DNA from 2 places in the Paenibacillus sp. FSL M8-0228 genome. Region 1 is predicted to be linked to the other one. Evidence: a T-box and tRNA genes for the amino acid it is inferred to sense, from the RefSeq annotation. Region 1 holds a T-box; the other holds one or more tRNA genes.
The links. The T-box of region 1 lies ahead of ileS (isoleucine--tRNA ligase). A T-box ahead of a tRNA ligase gene usually reads a tRNA of that ligase, here a tRNA-Ile.
Positions count from the first base shown of each region.

Region 2: it has a tRNA-Ile gene. The T-box ahead of ileS (isoleucine--tRNA ligase) is inferred to sense a tRNA for this amino acid. The anticodon was not compared.

Region 1 is NZ_JBBOXA010000001.1:3,726,749-3,738,707, forward strand. Features, by position in the region: gene MKY98_RS16615 (dihydroorotase) at 1-625, opposite strand, end outside; gene MKY98_RS16620 (aspartate carbamoyltransferase catalytic subunit) at 685-1,599, opposite strand; gene pyrR (bifunctional pyr operon transcriptional regulator/uracil phosphoribosyltransferase PyrR) at 1,596-2,162, opposite strand; gene MKY98_RS16630 (RluA family pseudouridine synthase) at 2,667-3,638, opposite strand; gene lspA (signal peptidase II) at 3,640-4,131, opposite strand; gene MKY98_RS16640 (TraR/DksA C4-type zinc finger protein) at 4,367-5,101, shown strand; gene MKY98_RS16645 (DUF5665 domain-containing protein) at 5,124-5,471, opposite strand; gene ileS (isoleucine--tRNA ligase) at 5,657-8,746, opposite strand; T-box leader at 8,826-9,107, opposite strand; gene MKY98_RS16655 (DivIVA domain-containing protein) at 9,275-9,784, opposite strand; gene MKY98_RS16660 (YlmH family RNA-binding protein) at 9,957-10,739, opposite strand; gene MKY98_RS16665 (YggT family protein) at 10,748-11,005, opposite strand; gene MKY98_RS16670 (cell division protein SepF) at 11,013-11,465, opposite strand; gene MKY98_RS16675 (YggS family pyridoxal phosphate-dependent enzyme) at 11,456-11,959, opposite strand, start outside.
Region 2 is NZ_JBBOXA010000001.1:401,543-413,501, forward strand. Features, by position in the region: rRNA gene MKY98_RS01715 (23S ribosomal RNA) at 1-2,444, shown strand, start outside; rRNA gene rrf (5S ribosomal RNA) at 2,596-2,712, shown strand; tRNA gene MKY98_RS01725 (tRNA-Ile) at 2,749-2,825, shown strand; tRNA gene MKY98_RS01730 (tRNA-Ala) at 2,848-2,923, shown strand; tRNA gene MKY98_RS01735 (tRNA-Asn) at 2,928-3,003, shown strand; tRNA gene MKY98_RS01740 (tRNA-Met) at 3,039-3,112, shown strand; tRNA gene MKY98_RS01745 (tRNA-Ser) at 3,116-3,207, shown strand; tRNA gene MKY98_RS01750 (tRNA-Glu) at 3,240-3,311, shown strand; tRNA gene MKY98_RS01755 (tRNA-Val) at 3,318-3,393, shown strand; tRNA gene MKY98_RS01760 (tRNA-Met) at 3,424-3,497, shown strand; tRNA gene MKY98_RS01765 (tRNA-Asp) at 3,523-3,599, shown strand; tRNA gene MKY98_RS01770 (tRNA-Phe) at 3,666-3,738, shown strand; tRNA gene MKY98_RS01775 (tRNA-Thr) at 3,765-3,840, shown strand; tRNA gene MKY98_RS01780 (tRNA-Tyr) at 3,845-3,930, shown strand; tRNA gene MKY98_RS01785 (tRNA-His) at 3,950-4,022, shown strand; tRNA gene MKY98_RS01790 (tRNA-Gln) at 4,040-4,114, shown strand; tRNA gene MKY98_RS01795 (tRNA-Lys) at 4,119-4,194, shown strand; tRNA gene MKY98_RS01800 (tRNA-Leu) at 4,209-4,296, shown strand; tRNA gene MKY98_RS01805 (tRNA-Gly) at 4,303-4,377, shown strand; tRNA gene MKY98_RS01810 (tRNA-Cys) at 4,388-4,458, shown strand; tRNA gene MKY98_RS01815 (tRNA-Arg) at 4,485-4,561, shown strand; tRNA gene MKY98_RS01820 (tRNA-Pro) at 4,585-4,658, shown strand; tRNA gene MKY98_RS01825 (tRNA-Gly) at 4,668-4,738, shown strand; gene MKY98_RS01830 (PAS domain-containing sensor histidine kinase) at 4,941-6,044, opposite strand; gene MKY98_RS01835 (response regulator) at 6,037-6,690, opposite strand; gene MKY98_RS01840 (GAF domain-containing protein) at 6,833-7,282, opposite strand; gene MKY98_RS01845 (Crp/Fnr family transcriptional regulator) at 7,582-8,322, shown strand; rRNA gene MKY98_RS01850 (16S ribosomal RNA) at 8,899-10,454, shown strand; rRNA gene MKY98_RS01855 (23S ribosomal RNA) at 10,850-11,959, shown strand, end outside.

The DNA of each region.
Region 1 (11,959 bases):
CAAATTCGCCGTCCGTCACTGCCGCTCCTTCAACAAGTGTGTTATCCTCACAGTGTGCAATAACCGGCATATCCAGTGCTTTGGCCCGCGTCATGGCGTCCTTCATCATTTGCGCGCTTTGCACCCCGACACCATCGTCAGTAAAGCCGATGGCACCTGCTGCTTTGAGCGCTTCAAAATCTGTCAGCTCACGACCCAGTTCGTTTTTCGTGATGGCTGCGTAAGGAAGAACCTTGGCTAGCCCCGCTTCCTGTCCCTTTTTCAATACCAGCTGAACTGTGTCCACATTGTCCGTCACTGGACGTGTATTTGGCATGCAGGCAATCGTCGTAAATCCGCCTTTCACCGCCGCGCGGCTACCCGTTTCAATCGTTTCTTTATATTCAAAGCCGGGTTCTCTCAGATGCACATGCATGTCGATTAAACCGGGGATGACCAGCTTCCCCTGGGCGTCAACTTTCTCGACTTCGCGCTCCTGCCCAGATGCGCCTTCTTCCATAAGTAGGCTGATTCCAGCATCCGCACTTGCGATAGCCAAAATCTTTCCGTCGGCGATTAGGATGGATTTCAATTCAGCCTCGCCCTGCTCGTTCAATACGCTTGCATTCATAATTAATTGTTTCATCTGAAATATTCCTCCGCTCAGTTTTTTGCAACTTTTCCCTACGATCCTACTGACAGCTTCTACAGCTTCATTGCCCGTTCCATAACCGCCATGCGGATCGGAACCCCGTTTGCCATTTGAGGAAAAATTCGCGATTGTTCGCTTTCCACAACTGCACTATCAATTTCCACATTCCGATTCACTGGAGCTGGATGCATGATAATCGTTCCGGGCTTCAGGTTCGCTGCTCTTTTCTCTGTCAAACCGTACTGCTCTCGGTATTCATCCGCTGAGCGCAACATCCCTTCGGCATGCCGTTCCAGCTGTACCCGAAGCATCATGACCACGTCCGCTTGTAGTGCCTCTTGCATCGGAACATAAGGCGCGTAGGCCGCAAGATCAGGTGCTTGCATATTATCAGGAGCGCAGAAGCTTACCTTGGCTCCGAATTTTTGCAAGGCCCACAGATTCGAGCGAGCGACACGGCTGTGCAGAATATCTCCTATGATGGACACTCTCAAGCCTTTAAGCTCACCGAAAGTTTTGCGCATGGTGTACAGGTCCAGCAGAGCCTGCGTTGGATGCTCATTGTTGCCGTCCCCCGCATTAACCAGTGGGACACTGACCTTCTCAGCGAGCTCTTGCAGCACTCCGGCTGGCTTTAACCGGATGACTCCTGCATCAATGCCCATGGATTCGAGCGTACGTACTGTATCGTAAATGGACTCCCCTTTTTCCACACTGGAAGCCGCAGCGGAAAAGTTCAAAACCTGAGCGCCCAGCCGCTTCTCTGCCATTTCAAAAGAAAAGCGGGTACGAGTGCTGTTTTCAAAAAACATGTTGGCCGCAAAGCGTGATTGCAGTACTGGAACCAGTTTTTCTGGTTGAGATTCCCAATAATGAGCGCGATCCAGAATGGACTCGATTTCATTTCGGCTGAGTTCCTTTAACCCGAGTAGGCTACGTTCTTTAAGTTGACTGGCTGTGGTGATCATAGCTGTTCCCCCCGGTTCTGAATGATTGTCACTTCGTCCTTACCGTCCGTCTCTTGAAGGGCTACTACGATTTCCTCAGATTTGGAGGTCGGGATGTTCTTGCCGATGTAATCCGGACGAATCGGAAGCTCACGGTGTCCGCGATCCGCTAGTACTGCCAGCTGAATCATTTGCGGTCGTCCGCAGTGCATCAATGCATCCATCGCCGCGCGGATGGTGCGGCCTGTGTACAGCACATCGTCAAAGAGAATGACTTTCTTATCATGAACCGATACGTCAGCAGGATTCATCAAAAGCTCTTTTCCATTTCCTTTAGCTTCGGCTACGCTGTTCCGGTCATCCCGGTAGGCTGTGACGTCCAGCTCTCCCCATGGAATTGGTGCGCCTTCAATCTCAGCAATTTTTTCAGCCAGGCGTTGCGCCAGATGAACTCCGCGTGTTCGAATACCTACTAGCACACAATCGTCAATACCTTTGTTTTTCTCCAAAATTTCATGTGCAATCCGTGTCAATGCCCGACGAATCGCAATTTCATCCATCAGTACATGTGTTTCATTACTCATGCTTCCAGCCTCCTCAGGTGATGTTCCCTTCAGACCTGGTCCCGTGTTCGGATACAAAAAAGACTCCTTGCCCAAGTTTGGCAAGGAGTCTCGTGTGAACAGTCTTCTACTGTTCTCCGATCTCTCGGACACACTGAAGACATACCGCCGCAGCGGATGCACTGATCAGTGATCCATTCACGTTACCTTGCCAGCCTCACGGGACTGATTTAAAGGTGCTATTCAGGATTTCCTTTGTCCTGCTTCTCATAGTGTGAGATGGTTAGCCATCTCTTGGACAAAGTTCATCGCAACTACAAGAAGTATGACAGATTGAAAATCGTGTGTCAACACCCGTTCAACCGGAACCACCGGAAGCACTTTAATAATTATACAATGTCATTGTATAATTATCCATAGTTGTTTTTACCCATACCTTGTCTCACAATAAAAAAACCGCCATTTAGGCGGTTTAACTTAATAATTTATTCAGGTTTGTGAATAGGAATGCAAATCACCATTGTTTTAACGACTACGCAAGGATGCTAACACATCCTCCATATCAGGAGGAATCGGTCTGCTGAATTCCATGTATTCTCCAGTGGATGGGTGCTTAAAGCCCAGTACCGCCGCATGCAGCGCCTGACCATCCATACGAACCCCTTTGCTGCGCCCATACATAGGGTCACCAACCAATGGGTGTCCAATAAATTTCATGTGAACACGAATTTGATGTGTTCGTCCTGTTTCCAATTGAAGTTCAAGGAGGGTATAATCCCCCAATCGTTCAATGACGAGAAAATGGGTGACGGCATGCTTGCTGTTACGTTCCGTCACTGTAAACAATTTGCGATCACCCGAATCACGGCCAATCGGAGCATCTACCGTTCCCTGATCGTGGCTCAAATGACCGTGAACTAAGGCTATATATTTCCGAGTCACACTATGATCCTTAAGCTGTGCTGCAAGTGATGCGTGAGCCTGATCATTTTTAGCCGCCATCAGCAGTCCTGATGTATCCTTATCAATACGGTGAACAATACCAGGACGTAATTCCCCGTTAATGCCCGAAAGATCGTGACAGTGGTACATCAGTGCGTTAACTAATGTTCCTGAAGAGTGTCCCGGTGCAGGATGCACGACCAGACCACGTTGCTTGTTAATAACAATAACGTCCGAGTCCTCGTAAACGACATCCAACGGAATATTCTCTGGAACAATATCTACACTTTCTGCTTCCGGTACTGATAATACAATCCGGTCTCCTTCAGCCAGCTTGTAGTTCGCCTTAATCGTCGTACCGTTCACCAGCACGCGACCATTTCCGATCCACATCTGTATCTGAGAACGAGACACTTCCTTCATTTCTTCGGCGATATATTTGTCTATACGCGTTTTGGCATCGCTGGAATCGGCCGTCCATTCCAGAGATTCACCCTCCAGTTCGTCCTCATAAGACAGACCTGCGGCTTCGCCGTTTTCATTCACTTCGCTCATGCTATGACTTCCCTTCAATGCTATCATTGCCATTTCCCTTTTCCCGACGCGATTCCAGCAATGTATCCAAAATAATCAGTGCTACACCGATGACAATTGCCGAATCTGCCACATTAAAAATGGGGAACGTATAGCTTCCAAAATTAAATTGCGCAAAATCAACCACTTCCCCTGAAATAGCTCGATCCAGAAAGTTACCGACTGCTCCCCCCAGCACTAAACTTAGCGCAACAGGAAGTAGCTTTTGTCCAGCCTTAACTGTTTTTCGCAGATACCAGACGATACCAATCACCACTACAATTGTAATCACGATAAAAAGCCAACGTTGACCTTCCAAAATCCCAAAAGCGGCTCCACGATTACGATGGGAGGTGATTAAAAAGAAATTGCCGATGACTGGTATTTGTTCGTACAATTCCATTCGTGTAGCCACCAAATATTTGACTCCCTGATCAATCAAAAAAATTATTAGCGCAATACCAAAATAAATCACAGTCCTTCGTCACTCCGATCCGCTTATATCCGTTGTTGAACCCATTTATTGTAGCATAAGCGTTCTCAGATCGTCCACGAAACCCGCAAGCTATCAAGCACAGACCATCCATAAAATAAACTCCTTCGCATTTGATTAGAATTTCCTATGTAAAAGAGGTCTTCCCGGTGCAAACTACAAGGAGCATACTCGACACAACGCATGCGCATGAAACCTAGAACAAGGAGATGATTCCATGTCCCCATTGACGGAGCAACAATTGCAGGGTCTGCGTAACGAACTGCTGGAACGCAAAAAGGAAATTGAGCATCGCTTGCAAAACAACGACCATTACGGACTCGGTGATTCACAGCGCGATCAAACCGGTGAGCTTTCTCCCATTGATAACCATCCAGGCGATCTGGCTACCGAAACCTACGAGCGAGCCAAAGATATTTCCTTATTGGAGCATGATGAGTTTCAATTGGAACGTATCAAATCAGCCTTGATGGCAATGGACAAGGGGACCTATGGCATTTGCGCCGCCAGCGGTAAACCTATTCCCTATGAACGGCTACTGGCTGTTCCCTATACCATTTACTGCAAAGAGTACAGTCCCGAAACAGAAGTGTCTAACCGCCGCCCAGTGGAGGAAGAATTTCTCGCTCCCTCGTTCGGCAGAACGAGTCTGGATGAGCGTGATGATCAAAATGGCTTCGACGGTGAAGATGCCTGGCAGATCGTCGAAAATTGGGGTACATCTAACACCCCAGCCATGGCCGAAAGCGGAGAAATCCACAGTTATGATGATATGGAAATTGAAGCAGGCGACGATAATATGGGCTTCGTAGAACCATACGAAAGCTTTGTTGCTACTGACATTTATGGACAAAATGTATCTGTTATTCGCAGCTCCATTTATCAGCGTTATATCGAAGATGGCGAGGGCGAAGGTCTACTGGAGCCGGATACGCACGAAGACGAATCGTGAACTTCAAGGTGGAAATCGCTTCCTAATAGGTAGTAAGCTCCAATTGTCGTTGTACGATCCGTACAATATCAGCGATATAATCACCGATAATCGGCAAATTCAACGCTCCGAGCACTTGCAGCACATAAATAATGGTAGCGGCAAAAAAAGTAAAACCTAGCGCAATGCCGATTCCCCGGGAAACGCCTGATATTAGATTTAGCCAGAGCAATCGCCAAGGCTTATTCAACAGCAAAGCGTAATCTGCAATACGTGTCCGTTCCATCTGCTCTGAGACAGCACGTATCAGCTTTTCAACACGACTTAATCGCTCTGTCTGATTACCTATTTTGCTTTTATCTGTGGCTATGGCAGCTCCTTCTCCGTTCATCCCTCGGAGACTCCTCTTCTGTCTACGCCTTGATCGTGCCGTCATGTGCACAATCCCCCTTTTCCCATGGCTGCCCTGAACGCAGCAAACGAGCCGAAGCACGTAACGGAGAAAACCCGTTTCCGATGCTTAGGCTCGTTTTTATATGCTGCCTGTTATTGTATTATGGGACAGGGGGCTTGTAATTATTCCCCAATATGAACGCCGATGGTTTTACCGTTCACTTCCACATGTTCTGCCGGTTCGGCTTGACCAAATGTCACAGTCGTAACCAATACGTTCTCACGCAACACAGTGTCGAAGCTTGCGATGGCCTGGCGCAGCTCGTTATCTACATCCAACGTCAATGCCACATACTTTTCAATCGGCAGATCCAGTTTTTTACGGTAATCCTGTACCGCACGAACCACTTCACGTACCCAGCCCTCTTGCTCCAGCTCCGGTGTAATGTCCGTGTTCAACGCTACCGTTAAGCCATAACCGGAAGCAGAAGCGAAGCCTTCTTTCGCTTTTTTCTCTACCAGCAATTCTTCAGCTGTAACTTGTAGCTCTTCACCTTCTGGAGAAGCGACATTTAACATTCCCTGTTCTACAACAGTACGGGTATCCTCAGCAGACATTCCTTTGAAAAAGTTTTGTAGGAAACCGACATTTTTGCCGTATTTCTTGCCTGCTACTTTCAAATTCAGTTTCAGTGTAAAATCTACAAAGCCGCTATCGTCCGTCTCAACATGAATATGCTTCACGTTAATCTCATCTTTGATGATATCCTCATAGCCACTCAGTTCAAAATCTTGATCCATGGATAGAATCAACTCGGACAACGGTTGACGCGTTTTCAAACCCGTTTCGTTGCGGACGTTACGCGCCAATTCGACAACACGACGTGCCGTTTCCATATCTCGTTCCAATTCCAGATCGATCAAGGATTCATTGGCAGTCGGATAATCATCCAGATGAACACTTTCCCCGTTACTCAGGTTGAGGTAAATATCCTCTGCAAGCAGTGGTGTAAACGGCGCAAGCAGTTTGGCAGTCGTTAACAGCACTTCAGTCAGTGTACGGTATGCATCCAGCTTATCTTCTGTAAGACCATTGCCCCAGAATCGGTCGCGTGAACGACGGATATACCAGTTGCTCAGCTCATCCACAAACGACTCAATTGCTTTGGATGAGTTCAGGAAGTCATTTACAGCCAGCGCTTTGTCCACTACCAAAATCAGGCTGTTCAGACGGGACAAAATCCAGCGATCCAACTTATGAGCCGATGGTTTGAACGGGTGCTGTGCCGGATCAAATCCGTCGATATCCGCATATAAGGTCAGAAAAGCATGTGTATTCACAAGCGTATCTACCAGCTTCGATTTAGCCTCACCTACGATTCCTTTGGAAAAACGTTTGCTATTCCATGGTGCACTATCGGACAACAATGCCCAGCGGAAAGCATCTGTACCATACTCGTCAATCACTTCCCACGGATCAATAACATTACCCTTTGATTTGGACATTTTCTGCCCTTGCTCATCCAGTACATGGCCTGTCGCCATGACAGCTTTATAAGGAGCTTTGCCAGTCAGCATAGTCGAAACCGCAAGCAAGCTATAGAACCAGCCACGAGTCTGGTCAATTCCTTCACAGATCATATCTGCCGGAAATTGCTGCTCAAACGTTTCATTATTTTCAAAAGGATAATGATGCTGTGCAAACGGCATGGAGCCGCTATCAAACCATACGTCGATCACTTCCGGTGTACGAGTCATTTCGTATTTACCGCATTGGCTACGAACCTTAATATCATCTACATATGGTTTGTGCAGCTCGATGTCCGCTGGTACGTCGCCAATCGCACGTTCCCTCAATTCAGCAATACTATGCGGAGCAAACTGTTCTCCAGTTTCCTCACAAACCCAGATGTTTAGCGGTGTACCCCAATAGCGATCACGACTGATGTTCCAATCCACCAGTTCCTCCAAAAACTTGCCAAAACGTCCTTCACGTACATGACCCGGATACCATTCGACTTCGCTGTTGTTGGCAATCAGTTGATCCTTGATCGCAGTTGTTTTGATAAACCAACTGTCCATAGCATAGTACAATAATGGAGTATCGCAACGCCAGCAGAACGGATAGCTATGCTCGTATTTTTCCTTGCTGTACAGCAGGCCTTTTTCGGACAGCATTTTTACAATATCTACATCACAGTCTTTCACAAAACGACCTGCAAAATCAGTGATTTCCTCTACATAGTTACCTTGAAGATCCACTACGTTGATGAACTCAACACCATTTTCACGACATACCCGGTAATCATCTTCACCATGCGCTGGAGCCATATGAACGATACCTGTACCGCTGGAATCTGTTACGAACTTCGCACCCAGAATCTGATTACCCTTCTCAACCTGAAAATACGTAAATGGCGGGGTATAGGTTTGGCCAACCAGTTCTGAACCAGATAGCGTGCCAATCACTTCATGCTCGCCTTTAATGACGTCTTCAACCAGATTTTTAGCAACGATGTATACACCGTCTTCCTGCTTCACACGTGCATATTCCAGTTCAGGGTTGACGGCGAGCGCCACGTGACTCGGCAAGGTCCAAGGTGTTGTCGTCCAAGCCAGTACATATTCACCACTACTATGCAACTTGAACTTGGCCGTGGCACTCAGATCCTTTACATCTTTGTAGCCCTGCGCTACTTCATGAGAACTAAGCGTTGTCTGACAATCCGGACAATACGGACTCACACGATGACCACGATACAGCAGATCTTTTTCATGAATGGTCGCCAAAATGTTCCATACGCTCTCGATATAGTTATTATCCAATGTAATGTACGGGTTATCGAGGTCTGTCCAGTATCCGATCGCTTCGGTTAGATCACGCCATTGTTGCTCGTACTCAAACACGCTCGCCTTACATTTTTTTATAAACTTTTCAACGCCGTATTCTTCAATTTCAGGTTTATGGGAGATCCCCAGTTGCTTCTGTACACCTAATTCTACCGGCAAGCCATGCGTGTCCCAGCCTGCCTTACGTACGACGCGGTATCCCTTCATTGTCTGATAGCGGCCCACAAAATCCTTAATTACACGGCCCAGCACGTGACCGATATGCGGTTTACCGTTAGCTGTTGGTGGGCCCTCATAGAACACAAAATTTGGCTTTCCTTCACGATTTGTAATGGATTTACGGAATGTGTCCTCCTGCTTCCATTTGCTCAGGATGCGCAGGTCACGGGACCGTGCTTTTTCTTTAACATCCACTCTGTTCATACTGTCATACTCCCTCTCTGCTCATCATTGATTTCCCTAGCATTTCCTAAAAAAAGCAACAAAAAAAGCCCCATCCCTGTAAAGGGACGAGACTGTGCTCGCGTTACCACCCTGATTCCGTAAAAATAGACCATTCTAAAAATACAGTCTCATCACGGCTCTCTGAGCCCCACTCAACTACAGCAGGGCGCCATTATAACGCATGGCAAACGGTGATTGCTTACACACGCCATACATCTTAAGCGCTTCAGCTCACTTCTCCGGGAGGATCTTCGGTCATGTTCTGAACGTTGGCTTGCACCGGAAGGCCAACTCTCTGAGGGACAAATCATGACGTACTCGTTCCCATCAACGAATTAAACATGTTAAATTCATCGAATATTAAACAGCAACATCGTTGCCTTGAATAACAACCATCAGCCGACGGACGGACAATCGTTGAATTCAGTATAGTATTTACAGTTATAGCCTGTTTAAAGTGAAAAGTCAACCCTAACAACGTCTAATAAAAGCTTGTCAGAAATGAAATTAGTAAATTTCTTTCATCTCACGCTCGCGCTCCAGTACTTCGCGTTCCCGGTTTTCAAGAGCTTCCCAGCCGTCTTGGCTTAACAAGTCAAGCTGTGCTTCCACCAGTGTACGAAACCGTGCTCGGTAAATCGATGCCTGCTTCTTCAGCTCTTCAACCTCCAACGCGATCTTGCGGGATTTGGACAATGCTTCGTTCACAATACGGTCCGCATTTTTTTCCGCTTCCTTCACGATCAGTTGGGATTCTTTCTTGGCGTTGTTACGAACTTCATCTGCGGCTTCCTGCGCTACGATAATCGTCTTACTCAGCGTATCCTCAATAGTCGCGAAATGATCGAGCTTCTCCTGTACGTTCAACAACTCGGTGCTCAGTTCTTTATTTTCACGAATAACGCCCTCGTAATCTTTGATCACCTGATCCAAAAATTCATTAACCTGATCCTCATCATAACCGCGAAGCCGGCGGGCAAATTCCTTGTTATGTATATCCAATGGCGTTAATGGCATGCCGTCCACCTCCTATAAGATTGACAAAAAATACATTTTCCGCGTCACGACGCTCACTATCATCTATCGGTCATCATACCCCGTTTTGTGAATACTGTACAGAGCAAAATCGTTCCAGTTCTTCGCTATAGCTTAATTCTTTCGACAGAAAGCTCGTGATTCCTGCCTACAGCTATACAAACTTACCAATTTTGACACGGAATCTTCCCTTTTTTGTCATCCCGTCTGTTTCAAGCACTTTGAAACGCCCAAAACCCTGCATGGAAATAACGTCTCCAGCTTTAAGTGGAGTGGATGGATTCTCCTCCACCTTCCAATTTACCCTGCACCGTCCCGCCCGAATCGGTGTTAATATTTTACTGCGGCTTAGCTTGTACACATCGCTAGCAATACCGTCCAGACGCAAAGAAGCGACCGTCAGGTCTAGCGTCTCTAATGCAACTTCCTTCGTTCGCAGACTCGCTACAGGCAATAGTTCTGTCCATACATGAACACGGTGTACCTGCTGCAAATGCATCGTCATAAAATTACCGATCTCTGAAGCTACCAATACATGACACCCATCATCCAGTACATGAATATCTCCAATTTTCCCACGTTTGATTCCAAGTCCCAGTAGGGCACCTAGATAATCACCGTGCTCAAGGGTACCTATTTTAAGATCGTCAGATGTGATGGAAAGGACCTGAATCCCCATCTCCTCACCGTCCAAATACGAATAATCGGGCGCAATCAGCGCCCGCTTTCGTTCCGAAGCCATGTATCCGCCATCTACCCTAATCGTGACCTTGTCTTCCTTCGAAGCAAGTGTCTCCAATATGTACTGTTGGCGCGGGTCCAAAAAATCAGTCAGCTTCTGCTCATGATAAGCCCCCGCATGACTGATCCATTCGGAAGCACGATCCACATAATCCCGTTCATCCGGGTGAAAATGCTCATAAATCTCAGTTCGCATAACTTCTCCTAGACGAGCTTACCAATTAAAGAAATCAAACCGTACGACGCAAAACGCAGAGCAATCAGCGCAACGATGGGAGAAATATCAATCATCCCGAAGATTGGCGGTATAAACCTGCGAAAAGGAGACAAATACGGCTCCACAAACTTGGCAAGTAAATCACCAATCACACTCTCTCTAGCATTAGGAAGCCATGACAGCAGAACATATGCAATGATCATGTACGAATAAATCTGAAATAGCCAGTAAATTACCTCGATCAAGAAAAGTTCACCTCATTCTGTTAAGTTCTTGTTCAGTGTCAGCCAGTATTTCCGTAATAGAGCCTTGAATCTCAACCGTATCTGGTGTACACAGAAAAATATTGTTCCCGACTTTGGAAATACCACCACCCAGTGCATACACAGTACCACTCAAAAAATCAATAATGCGTAGCGCCTGATCCTTGCGAATTCGTTGCAAATTGACTACGACGGTGCGATGGGAACGGATATGGTCGGCAATTTCCTGTGCTTCATCATAAGAACGCGGCTCATACAGGACAACTTTCACATTTTTCTGTGAATGGATGCTGACAACATTAGTGCCCTTCTGGTTCTTACGTTTATCAAAGCTTGGGGTTTCAATTTCTTGATCTTCCTGCGTATTCATAACCTCTCGCTCTATAACTTCCTCTTCTTCCTGAAGCCCCAGAAAGTTCATGAACTTATTCATTACGCCCAATGGAAATCCTCCTCTCGTCCGACCAGTACGGAACCAAGCCGCAGCCAGGTCGCTCCTTCTTCAACCGCCACTTCAAAATCATTGGACATCCCCATAGACAAGTGAACGATGGGTTCCCTGGTCAAGGCTTGTCCATTTAACCTATCCCGTAATTCACGCAATCCCCGAAACACAGGCCGAGTTTTTTCCGGGTCTTCCTCATGAGGAGCCATCGTCATCAAGCCAATCACGTCCACATGTTCCAGCTCGCGAATTTGTTCCAAAAAGGGGACAACCGCCTCAGAGGACAAGCCATATTTGGACATTTCCCCAGAAATATTGACTTGCACAAAAGCTTTAACTCGCAGTCCCAGAGCAGCTGCCTTCTTATCCAATTCCTGAGCGAGTGATAAGCGGTCAAGCGAATGTATAAATTTAAATTTTCCAATTACATCTTTAACCTTATTCGTTTGGAGATGACCAATAAAATGCCACGTTCCCCGGTCACCCAGCTT
Region 2 (11,959 bases), 3.3 Mb from region 1:
GGCGACCGATAGTGAAGCAGTACCGTGAGGGAAAGGTGAAAAGCACCCCGGAAGGGGAGTGAAATAGATCCTGAAACCGTGTGCTTACAAGAAGTCAGAGCCCGATCTATGGGTGATGGCGTGCCTTTTGTAGAATGAACCGGCGAGTTACGTTCCCGTGCAAGGTTAAGGTGAAGAGCTGAAGCCGCAGCGAAAGCGAGTCTGAATAGGGCGATCTTTAGTACGTGGACGTAGACCCGAAACCGGGTGATCTACCCCTGTCCAGGGTGAAGGTGCGGTAACACGCACTGGAGGCCCGAACCCACGCATGTTGAAAAATGCGGGGATGAGGTGGGGGTAGCGGAGAAATTCCAATCGAACCCGGAGATAGCTGGTTCTCCCCGAAATAGCTTTAGGGCTAGCCTCGGAAAGAAGAATCGTGGAGGTAGAGCACTGATTGGGTGCGGGGCCCGCAAGGGTTACCAAGCTCAGTCAAACTCCGAATGCCATAGATTTAGTTCCGGGAGTCAGACAGTGAGTGCTAAGATCCATTGTCGAAAGGGAAACAGCCCAGACCATCAGCTAAGGTCCCCAAGTGTGTGTTAAGTGGGAAAGGATGTGGAGTTGCACAGACAACCAGGATGTTGGCTTAGAAGCAGCCACCATTGAAAGAGTGCGTAATAGCTCACTGGTCGAGTGACTCTGCGCCGAAAATGTAACGGGGCTAAACACACCACCGAAGCTATGGCTTGATGCTTGCATCAGGGGTAGGGGAGCGTTGAATGCGGGTTGAAGGTGTACCGTAAGGAGCGCTGGACTGCATTCAAGTGAGAATGCCGGTATGAGTAACGAAAAGATCTGTGAGAATCAGATCCGCCGAAAGCCTAAGGGTTCCTGAGGAAGGTTCGTCCGCTCAGGGTAAGTCGGGACCTAAGGCGAGGCCGATAGGCGTAGTCGAAGGACAACAGGTCGAAATTCCTGTACCACCGTAATCCGTTATGAGCGATGGGGTGACGCAGTAGGGTAGTGACGCGGACGGATGGATGTCCGTCTAAGCAGTGAGGCTGGTGTGTAGGCAAATCCGCACATCGTTAAGGCTGGGCTGTGATGGGGAGCGAAAATTGTAGTAGCGAAGGTCATGATCTCAGACTGCCAAGAAAAGCCTCTAGCCAGGAGAAGGTGCCCGTACCGCAAACCGACACAGGTAGGCGAGAAGAGAATTCTAAGGCGCGCGGAAGAACTCTCGTTAAGGAACTCGGCAAAATGACCCCGTAACTTCGGGAGAAGGGGTGCCTCGGTAGGGTGAATAGCCCGAGGGGGCCGCAGTGAAAAGGCCCAAGCGACTGTTTAGCAAAAACACAGGTCTGTGCGAAGCCGCAAGGCGAAGTATACGGGCTGACGCCTGCCCGGTGCTGGAAGGTTAAGGGGAGTGGTAAGCTCGCAAGAGCGAAGCTATGAACCGAAGCCCCAGTAAACGGCGGCCGTAACTATAACGGTCCTAAGGTAGCGAAATTCCTTGTCAGGTAAATTCTGACCCGCACGAATGGCGTAACGACTTGGGCGCTGTCTCAACGAGAGATCCGGTGAAATTTTAATACCTGTGAAGATGCAGGTTACCCGCGACAAGACGGAAAGACCCCATGGAGCTTTACTGCAGCTTGATATTGAATTTGGGTACGATCTGTACAGGATAGGTGGGAGCCGTCGAACTTTGAGCGCCAGCTTGAAGGGAGGCATCCTTGGGATACCACCCTGATCGTATCTAGGTTCTAACTTGGTACCGTAAACCGGTGCGAGGACAGTGTCAGGTGGGCAGTTTGACTGGGGCGGTCGCCTCCTAAAGAGTAACGGAGGCGCCCCAAGGTTCCCTCAGAATGGTTGGAAATCATTCGAAGAGTGCAAAGGCAGAAGGGAGCTTGACTGCGAGACCTACAAGTCGAGCAGGGACGAAAGTCGGGCTTAGTGATCCGGTGGTACCGCATGGAAGGGCCATCGCTCAACGGATAAAAGCTACCCTGGGGATAACAGGCTTATCTCCCCCAAGAGTCCACATCGACGGGGAGGTTTGGCACCTCGATGTCGGCTCATCGCATCCTGGGGCTGAAGTAGGTCCCAAGGGTTGGGCTGTTCGCCCATTAAAGCGGTACGCGAGCTGGGTTCAGAACGTCGTGAGACAGTTCGGTCCCTATCTGTCGTGGGCGTAGGAAATTTGAGAGGAGCTGTCCTTAGTACGAGAGGACCGGGATGGACGTACCGCTGGTGTACCAGTTGTTCCGCCAGGAGCACCGCTGGGTAGCTATGTACGGAAGGGATAAGCGCTGAAAGCATCTAAGCGTGAAGCCCCCCTCAAGATGAGATTTCCCAGTATGTAAGACCCCTTGAAGACGACGAGGTAGATAGGTTGGGGGTGGAAGTGCAGTAATGCATGGAGCTGACCAATACTAATCGGTCGAGGGCTTATCCTAAAGATAAAGCGCAATGAGTTTCGGATCCAGTTTTCAGGGTGTAACCTTGAAGGTATGTACAAGTGACATACGACAAGCGCATGGCTATTCATTCACACAATAAGTGATGAACCGAATAACCTTACGGAAGAATTTGCGTAGCAAATTCATGTTTGGTGGCGATAGCGGAGGGGTTCCACACGTACCCATCCCGAACACGACCGTTAAGCCCTCCAGCGCCGATGGTACTTGGACCGCAGGGTCCTGGGAGAGTAGGACGTCGCCAAGCGATATCCTTTAGAGGATGATAAATTTTTACATGTTAGGGCCTTTAGCTCAGCTGGTTAGAGCGCACCCCTGATAAGGGTGAGGTCGGTGGTTCGAGTCCACTAAGGCCCACCACTTCTAGAATAACAAAAAGATTGGGGCCATAGCTCAGCTGGGAGAGCGCCTGCCTTGCACGCAGGAGGTCAGCGGTTCGATCCCGCTTGGCTCCACCAATATTCCCTGATAGCTCAGTTGGTAGAGCACTCGACTGTTAATCGAGTTGTCACAGGTTCGAGTCCTGTTCGGGGAGCCATATTTTGAATATTTCTGACTTTTATATATTAAGGTGGCGGCGTAGCTCAGCTGGCTAGAGCGTACGGTTCATACCCGTGAGGTCGGGGGTTCGATCCCCTCTGCCGCTACTCGGAGAGATACCCAAGTGGCTATAAGGGGACCCTCTGCTAAGGGGTTAGACTGCGAAAGTGGTGCGAGGGTTCGAATCCCTCTCTCTCCGCCATAAATTTATTGAGACCAGAACTTATTTTGCAAGGCCCGTTGGTCAAGGGGTTAAGACACCTCCCTTTCACGGAGGTAACAGGGGTTCGAATCCCCTACGGGTCATAATATGGAGGCTTAGCTCAGCTGGGAGAGCATCTGCCTTACAAGCAGAGGGTCGGGGGTTCGATCCCCTCAGCCTCCACCATAAGAAAAATTGAGAAATGCTTTTTAATGTCGCGGGGTGGAGCAGTTCGGTAGCTCGTCGGGCTCATAACCCGAAGGTCGTAGGTTCAAATCCTGCCCCCGCAATTAATTTCCTATTGGAAATGCCTCTGGAACTGTGGTGTAGAGGCCTAACATGCCTGCCTGTCACGCAGGAGATCGCGGGTTCGAATCCCGTCAGTTCCGCCATTTTAGCTTCATATATAATTGGCATATATAGTGCGGATTATATGATGTAGTAATAAAATTTAATATGGCTCGGTAGCTCAGTCGGTAGAGCAGAGGACTGAAAATCCTCGTGTCGGCGGTTCGATTCCGTCCCGAGCCACCTTTCAAGTGGGAAATGAGTAATGTGCCGGTGTAGCTCAACTGGTAGAGCAACTGACTTGTAATCAGTAGGTTGGGGGTTCAAGTCCTCTCGCCGGCACCATTTTGGAGGATTAGCGAAGTGGCCAAACGCATCAGACTGTAAATCTGCTCCCTTACGGGTTCGGTGGTTCGAATCCATCATCCTCCACCAGTCTTTTCATAATCATATGGCGGTCGTGGCGAAGTGGTTAACGCACCGGACTGTGACTCCGGCATTCGTGGGTTCAAGCCCCATCGGCCGCCCTTTATTCTTAATTTATTGGGGATTAGCCAAGCGGTAAGGCAACGGACTTTGACTCCGTCATGCATAGGTTCAAATCCTATATCCCCAGCCATTAAGAGCCATTAGCTCAGTTGGTAGAGCACCTGACTTTTAATCAGGGTGTCGAAGGTTCGAGTCCTTCATGGCTCACCATTTATAATTATTTTGCGGTCGTGGCGGAATTGGCAGACGCGCACGGTTCAGGTCCGTGTGGGCTAACCCCCCGTGGAGGTTCGAGTCCTCTCGACCGCACCATATTTTGCGGACGTGGCTCAGCGGTAGAGCATCGCCTTGCCAAGGCGAGGGTCGCGGGTTCGATTCCCGTCGTCCGCTCCATTATCCATACGGCGCCATAGCCAAGTGGTAAGGCAAAGCTCTGCAAAAGCTTCATCCCCAGTTCAAATCTGGGTGGCGCCTTGACTACTCATTATGGAATTTAATATGCGCCCTTAGCTCAGCTGGATAGAGCGTTTGACTACGAATCAAAAGGCCGGGAGTTCGAATCTCTCAGGGCGCGCCATTTCTTAAAAAAATGTATAATGTCGGGATGTAGCTCAGCTTGGTAGAGCACCTGGTTTGGGACCAGGGGGTCGCATGTTCAAATCGTGTCATCCCGATACTGTTTTGCGGGTGTAGTTCAATGGTAGAACTCCAGCCTTCCAAGCTGGTAGCGTGGGTTCGATTCCCATCACCCGCTTTTTGCTATAGCGGATTCTTGTTGCCTCAGTGGTGACACCTTATAAATAAAGAGAGCCTGTCTGGGGACAGAGCTCTCTCTTTTTTTGTATTTATCCTCATGTAATCCACAATGTGTTGATTATCCATAATCTTCGGTATCGGTGTATATCGTTCTGATCATGCAACTGGTATACACCGATAACCGATCTAGTGGACAGTTTTTACACGGGAATGGTCAGCTGGATGGAGGTTCCCTCGTCTGGAGCAGAGGTTATGCTCATAAATCCCCCTACCCCTCTAGCTCGTTCTTCCATACTGAACAATCCAACTCCCTCTCCTTGGGACTTTCCAGAGAATCCAATGCCTTTATCCCGAATGGTCACTTGTATCATTTCATTTTGATCCTCAACGTCGACATATGCCTCTGCTACATCTGCGTATTTGGCTACATTCGTTAATGCCTCTTGTACAATCCGATAAATTGCAATTTCCTTGCGAATATCAACCCGTTTACGTAGATTGCATTGAAAATGCACCTCAATCCCGTAATGAGAACAGAAGTTTTCAATATAGGTTCTTATGGCTGGGACGACACCCAGATCATCCAGAACTGAGGGACGAAGTTCCCACGCTAGACCACGAACATCTTTGATGATGTCGGTCACCTGCGAACGGAGATTCTCCAGAGTAGCACTAGGTTGTTCGGCAAGTTGGCTATCCAATTGGATAATAAGTGAAAATAAGCTTTGCCCTATCCCATCATGCAGCTCTCTTGAAAAGCGTTTACGTTCTTCTTCCTGTATTTGCATGACTTGTGTCATCATAGACTGAAGTTCAGCTTCTACTCTCTTCAGTTTAGTGACCTCATTGCGGATCGCTAAGTACTGATAGGGTTTACCTTCCTCGTCCATAAACGGAACGATCGTAGTATTCACCCAGTAGTAGCTGTTATCTTTAGCACGATTACGTATTTCTCCTTGCCATACCTCACCTGAACGGATCGTAGTCCACAGGTTTTTCATGAAGGCGGGGGTATGATAGCCTGAATTAATGAGACGATGATCCTGACCGATCAGCTCTTCACGACTGTATTGCGAAATCTCACAGAACTTGTCGTTTACGTACTGAATAATACCTCGATGATCGGTCAAAGCAACGATGGAAGACGTATCTAGAGCAAATTTCAGATTGGATAATTGGTGGAGTGAGTTACGCAGCGCATGAAGAAAAGGGGATTCTGGTATATAAATTTCCAGATCATTCAGCAGTTTATCGGTTGATTCACCAAAGGCATGCTGCAGTAAAGGGTTAGAAGGTTCATTCATAATGGAGCAGCCCCTTTTTTAGTGCAAATTTGACTAGCTCAGGTCGTGTTTTCAAGTTAAGCTTCTCCATAAGATTGCTTTTATGGGACTCTACGGTTTTGACACTAATCACCAGATGCTCGGCAATTTCCTTGTTGGCATAACCTTTGGCTACCCAGGATAGAATCTCTTTCTCCCGCTCAGACAAGGATTCATAGGGTCCGGCTATGCCTTCCTGTTTGATTTTGTCCAGATATTCACTCATCAGTCGTTTGGTTGCATTCGGGTACAAATAGGCACTACCTTCGGCCACAGACTGGATGGCAGCGAGTAACTCCTCGTGAGGTGCGCTTTTTAAAATATATCCGGATGCTCCAGCTTGAATGGCTCGGAACAGATATTCTTCATCGTCATGCATCGTTAAAATAAGGACTTCTGTATCGGGCAGCTGTTTTTTTAATTCAGTGGTTGCTGTGAGACCATCTTTTCCAGGTGGCATGCTAAAATCCATGAGCACAACATGAGGTTGTAGCTCCACTGCCTTGCGGATTGCCTCATCCCCGTCTGCTGCATCTCCTACTACCTTAATACCGTTTTTGCCGTCCAATAGGGCCATGAGGCCAGAACGTACGACAACGTGATCATCCACTACTAGTATACGAATCAATTTGTCATCCCCTCGAACGGTAAAAAACCGTACGTTTTGTCATAATCATAGCAAATTTTAGGGATTTCAATCAACAAAGATAGTTAGGGACAGCTATATCAAGTATCTGATGAGGATCATTATCTATAGAAACATTGTTGAGCTATGGAGTGAGAGGGTAAGCACATAGTTGGCTAAGGCGTTGAGCTACTTGAGTAGCCTCGGCTATATCAGACTCTGTGAACATCCTCACATCACGATTACCAAGAAGCAGCACACCGTTGGGCAGATCCCCTGTGCTGGAAAAGGGAATGGCAACAGCAGAGTGAAGCTGCTCGGCCAGCATTAGTGCACATTCCTGACGCAGACGTATACTACCTGATAGCAAAGCACTTACAGTTACGGTACGTCCCAAGCGAACAGCCATACCGGCAATACCATGGCCAATCTTAAAAGAAATAAGGCGATAGCGATTGCTTCGGCTACCAGAGGCGTAATACCAATGCAACTTACCACCTGACTTAGACATAAATGCAAGGGCAGTGAGATCACCATAAATAGTATCTCTCAACTGGTTCAGTTCTTTTCGCATTTCATCCGTTATTTGTAGCATAGAAGACACATCCTTTTTCATAACCAAACTATATCTCTAGTTCATTGTAGTTTCGACAGTTGCAAAAGTAGATCGGGGAACCCCCTGATCTATAGGCGCAGGAAACACTGACTTTTCATCTGGTCGGATAAGGAGTAGGGAAATGGTCGATAAATGGGGCGTTAGCTTACTTCAGAAGTGATATTTATCACAGCAAATCAGGGAGTAGGAAGGTATAAAATCAGGTGTTCTCCCGATAACAACCCAGGCGTTAAAACATTATGATATAGATATCAGGTAAACACGAGGAGGACGCTAACATGCAAGCCACTTGTATGGAACGGTTTGGGGACGAAGCGGAACGCACGGGAATTCAGATTTATTTGACAGATGAGCATTTTGATCTGCTAAAAGATATTATGTCCTGGAAGAAGGTAAAGGCAGGCGTTATGCTTTTCCGAGAGGGCGATGATGCAGAGCAGCTTTATTATATACATTCAGGTCATGTCAAACTTCGTAAATCGACAGAAGATGGTAAAGAACTGATTCTGACCATTCAGCATCAAGGCGACTTAATTGGGGAATTTAGCGGGATAGATGGAGAAGAGTATAGTTGCACTGCGGAAACAGCTGATGTGTGTGAGTTAGGCGTCGTGCTTGTTAAGGATCTGGAGTCGCTCTTGTCCAAAAATGGGGAAATGGCACTTCAGTTCATCCAGTGGATGGCGATGAAGCAACGCATTATGCAATCGCGTTTTCGGGACTTACTGTTGTATGGTAAAACTGGAGCGTTAGCGTCTACATTGATCCGTGCTAGCAATACATGTGGCGTGGCTGTGAAGGATGGCATTTTACTAAATATGAAGCTAAGTCACTCCGAATTAGGTGAGATGATTGGAGCGACGCGCGAGAGTGTGAACCGGATGCTGAGCGCGCTGAAAGAGCAGGGAACCCTAGATACAAGGGATGGAAAGATTGTCATTCACGATCTCAAGGTATTACGTGGCATGTGCTGCTGTCCTTCGTACGGCCAATGTGCCCATGAAATTTGTCGCCTCTAATATATGAATACCATTAGGCGGGGTCCAAGAGACTTCGCCTTGCCGCAGGTCTTATAGCAATCTAGCACATGGGGTACGAACAACATAGATTACCAAATAACTAATTAACGTCGTATAGCGGCTAATTAGCAATAAAGTATATATATTAAATGGAACTGAATGCATGACATTTTATGCACCAACCGTTTTGAAGTAACAGTGGAGCTAATTCTAATAATGGTTGAATAAAAGGAGGAAGAAATCCCATATTTAAAAAAAAGGATATTTTTACAAGTTGCTTTCTCTGGCCGAAAATGATATATTATTTGAGCTGACAACAAAACAGCAGTTTCAAAAGCGAAAAACTTGGGTGAAATGATCTTTTTTTTAAAAAAAAAGCCCTTGCATTTTTGAAACGAACATGATATGATCTTATAGCTGCTGAAAAACGCAGCGAAAGAGAAATGTTTGATCTTTGAAAACTGAACAACGAGTGAGTAAAACGATTTTGTTCGCAAAATCAAACAAGAGATATTTTATCTCGTCAGTTTCAAAATGAGCTTATCGCTCTTTCTATAAACCAGCTTCGGTTGGTCTTTAATGGAGAGTTTGATCCTGGCTCAGGACGAACGCTGGCGGCGTGCCTAATACATGCAAGTCGAGCGGGGTTAGTTAGAAGCTTGCTTCTAACTAACCTAGCGGCGGACGGGTGAGTAACACGTAGGCAACCTGCCCACAAGACAGGGATAACTACCGGAAACGGTAGCTAATACCCGATACATCCTTTTCCTGCATGGGCGAAGGAGGAAAGACGGAGCAATCTGTCACTTGTGGATGGGCCTGCGGCGCATTAGCTAGTTGGTGGGGTAAAGGCCTACCAAGGCGACGATGCGTAGCCGACCTGAGAGGGTGATCGGCCACACTGGGACTGAGACACGGCCCAGACTCCTACGGGAGGCAGCAGTAGGGAATCTTCCGCAATGGGCGAAAGCCTGACGGAGCAACGCCGCGTGAGTGATGAAGGTTTTCGGATCGTAAAGCTCTGTTGCCAGGGAAGAACGTCTTGTAGAGTAACTGCTACAAGAGTGACGGTACCTGAGAAGAAAGCCCCGGCTAACTACGTGCCAGCAGCCGCGGTAATACGTAGGGGGCAAGCGTTGTCCGGAATTATTGGGCGTAAAGCGCGCGCAGGCGGCTCTTTAAGTCTGGTGTTTAATCCCGAGGCTCAACTTCGGGTCGCACTGGAAACTGGGGAGCTTGAGTGCAGAAGAGGAGAGTGGAATTCCACGTGTAGCGGTGAAATGCGTAGAGATGTGGAGGAACACCAGTGGCGAAGGCGACTCTCTGGGCTGTAACTGACGCTGAGGCGCGAAAGCGTGGGGAGCAAACAGGATTAGATACCCTGGTAGTCCACGCCGTAAACGATGAATGCTAGGTGTTAGGGGTTTCGATACCCTTGGTGCCGAAGTTAACACATTAAGCATTCCGCCTGGGGAGTACGGTCGCAAGACTGAAACTCAAAGGAATTGACGGGGACCCGCACAAGCAGTGGAGTATGTGGTTTAATTCGAAGCAACGCGAAGAACCTTACCAGGTCTTGACATCCCTCTGACCGGTCTAGAGATAGACCTTTCCTTCGGGACAGAGGAGACAGGTGGTGCATGGTTGTCGTCAGCTCGTGTCGTGAGATGTTGGGTTAAGTCCCGCAACGAGCGCAACCCTTATGCTTAGTTGCCAGCAGGTCAAGCTGGGCACTCTAAGCAGACTGCCGGTGACAAACCGGAGGAAGGTGGGGATGACGTCAAATCATCATGCCCCTTATGACCTGGGCTACACACGTACTACAATGGCCGGTACAACGGGAAGCGAAGCCGCGAGGTGGAGCCAATCCTAGAAAAGCCGGTCTCAGTTCGGATTGTAGGCTGCAACTCGCCTACATGAAGTCGGAATTGCTAGTAATCGCGGATCAGCATGCCGCGGTGAATACGTTCCCGGGTCTTGTACACACCGCCCGTCACACCACGAGAGTTTACAACACCCGAAGTCGGTGGGGTAACCCGCAAGGGAGCCAGCCGCCGAAGGTGGGGTAGATGATTGGGGTGAAGTCGTAACAAGGTAGCCGTATCGGAAGGTGCGGCTGGATCACCTCCTTTCTATGGAGAATCGTTTCCTGCGATGGAAACATTCAAATTAGCAGGTATAACGTACCTGCGACCGGATATTCAATTCGGTTCATCACATTCGTGTGAATGAAATGAATATCCTGAACTTACTCACTCGTTGCTCAGTTTTGAGAGCTCAAACTCTCAAGCTTCGACGAATACTTCATTCACACGTTCGTGTGGAACCGAAATATTCATCGGGTTTCGCTTCGATGAAGCGAATTGCACCTTGAAAACTGGATACCGAAACGAAATTGCGTTTTAGAATATTCCTTTAAGCTGATCTTGTGTAAACAAGTGAAATAAAGGTAGCTGCCTTGAATTTCATTCACACGTAAGTGTTGAACCGAAATTCAAAGCAAATCGTATTTACGATGTAAATACTAGGTTAAGCTACAAAGAGCACACGGAGGATGCCTAGGCGCCAGGAGCCGACGAAGGACGTGGCGAACAACGATAAGGCCTCGGGGAGCTGTAAGCAAGCTTTGATCCGGGGATGTCCGAATGGGGAAACCCGGCTGTCTTCATCGACAGTCACTTTCTGCTGAATACATAGGCAGAATAGAGGCAGACCAGGGGAACTGAAACATCTAAGTACCCTGAGGAAGAGAAAACAATAGTGATTCCGTCAGTAGCGGCGAGCGAACGCGGATTAGCCCAAACCAAGGAGCTTGCTCCTTGGGGTTGTGGGACGTCTCACATGGAGTTACAAAGGAACCGGTTAGATGAAGAGGTCTGGAAAGGCCCGCCAGAGAAGGTAAAAGCCCTGTAGTTCAAAACTTGTTCTCTCCGAGACGGATCCCGAGTAGTGCGGGGCACGTGAAACCCCGTATGAATCCGGCAGGACCATCTGCCAAGGCTAAATACTCCCTGGCGACCGATAGTGAAGCAGTACCGTGAGGGAAAGGTGAAAAGCACCCCGGAAGGGGAGTGAAATAGATCCTGAAACCGTGTGCTTACAAGAAGTCAGAGCCCGATCTATGGGTGATGGCGTGCCTTTTGTAGAATGAACCGGCGAGTTACGTTCCCGTGCAAGGTTAAGGTGAAGAGCTGAAGCCGCAGCGAAAGCGAGTCTGAATAGGGCGATCTTTAGTACGTGGACGTAGACCCGAAACCGGGTGATCTACCCCTGTCCAGGGTGAAGGTGCGGTAACACGCACTGGAGGCCCGAACCCACGCATGTTGAAAAATGCGGGGATGAGGTGGGGGTAGCGGAGAAATTCCAATCGAACCCGGAGATAGCTGGTTCTCCCCGAAATAGCTTTAGGGCTAGCCTCGGAAAGAAGAATCGTGGAGGTAGAGCACTGATTGGGTGCGGGGCCCGCAAGGGTTACCAAGCTCAGTCAAACTCCGAATGCCATAGATTTAGTTCCGGGAGTCAGACAGTGAGTGCTAAGATCCATTGTCGAAAGGGAAACAGCCCAGACCATCAGCTAAGGTCCCCAAGTGTGTGTTAAGTGGGAAAGGATGTGGAGTTGCACAGACAACCAGGATGT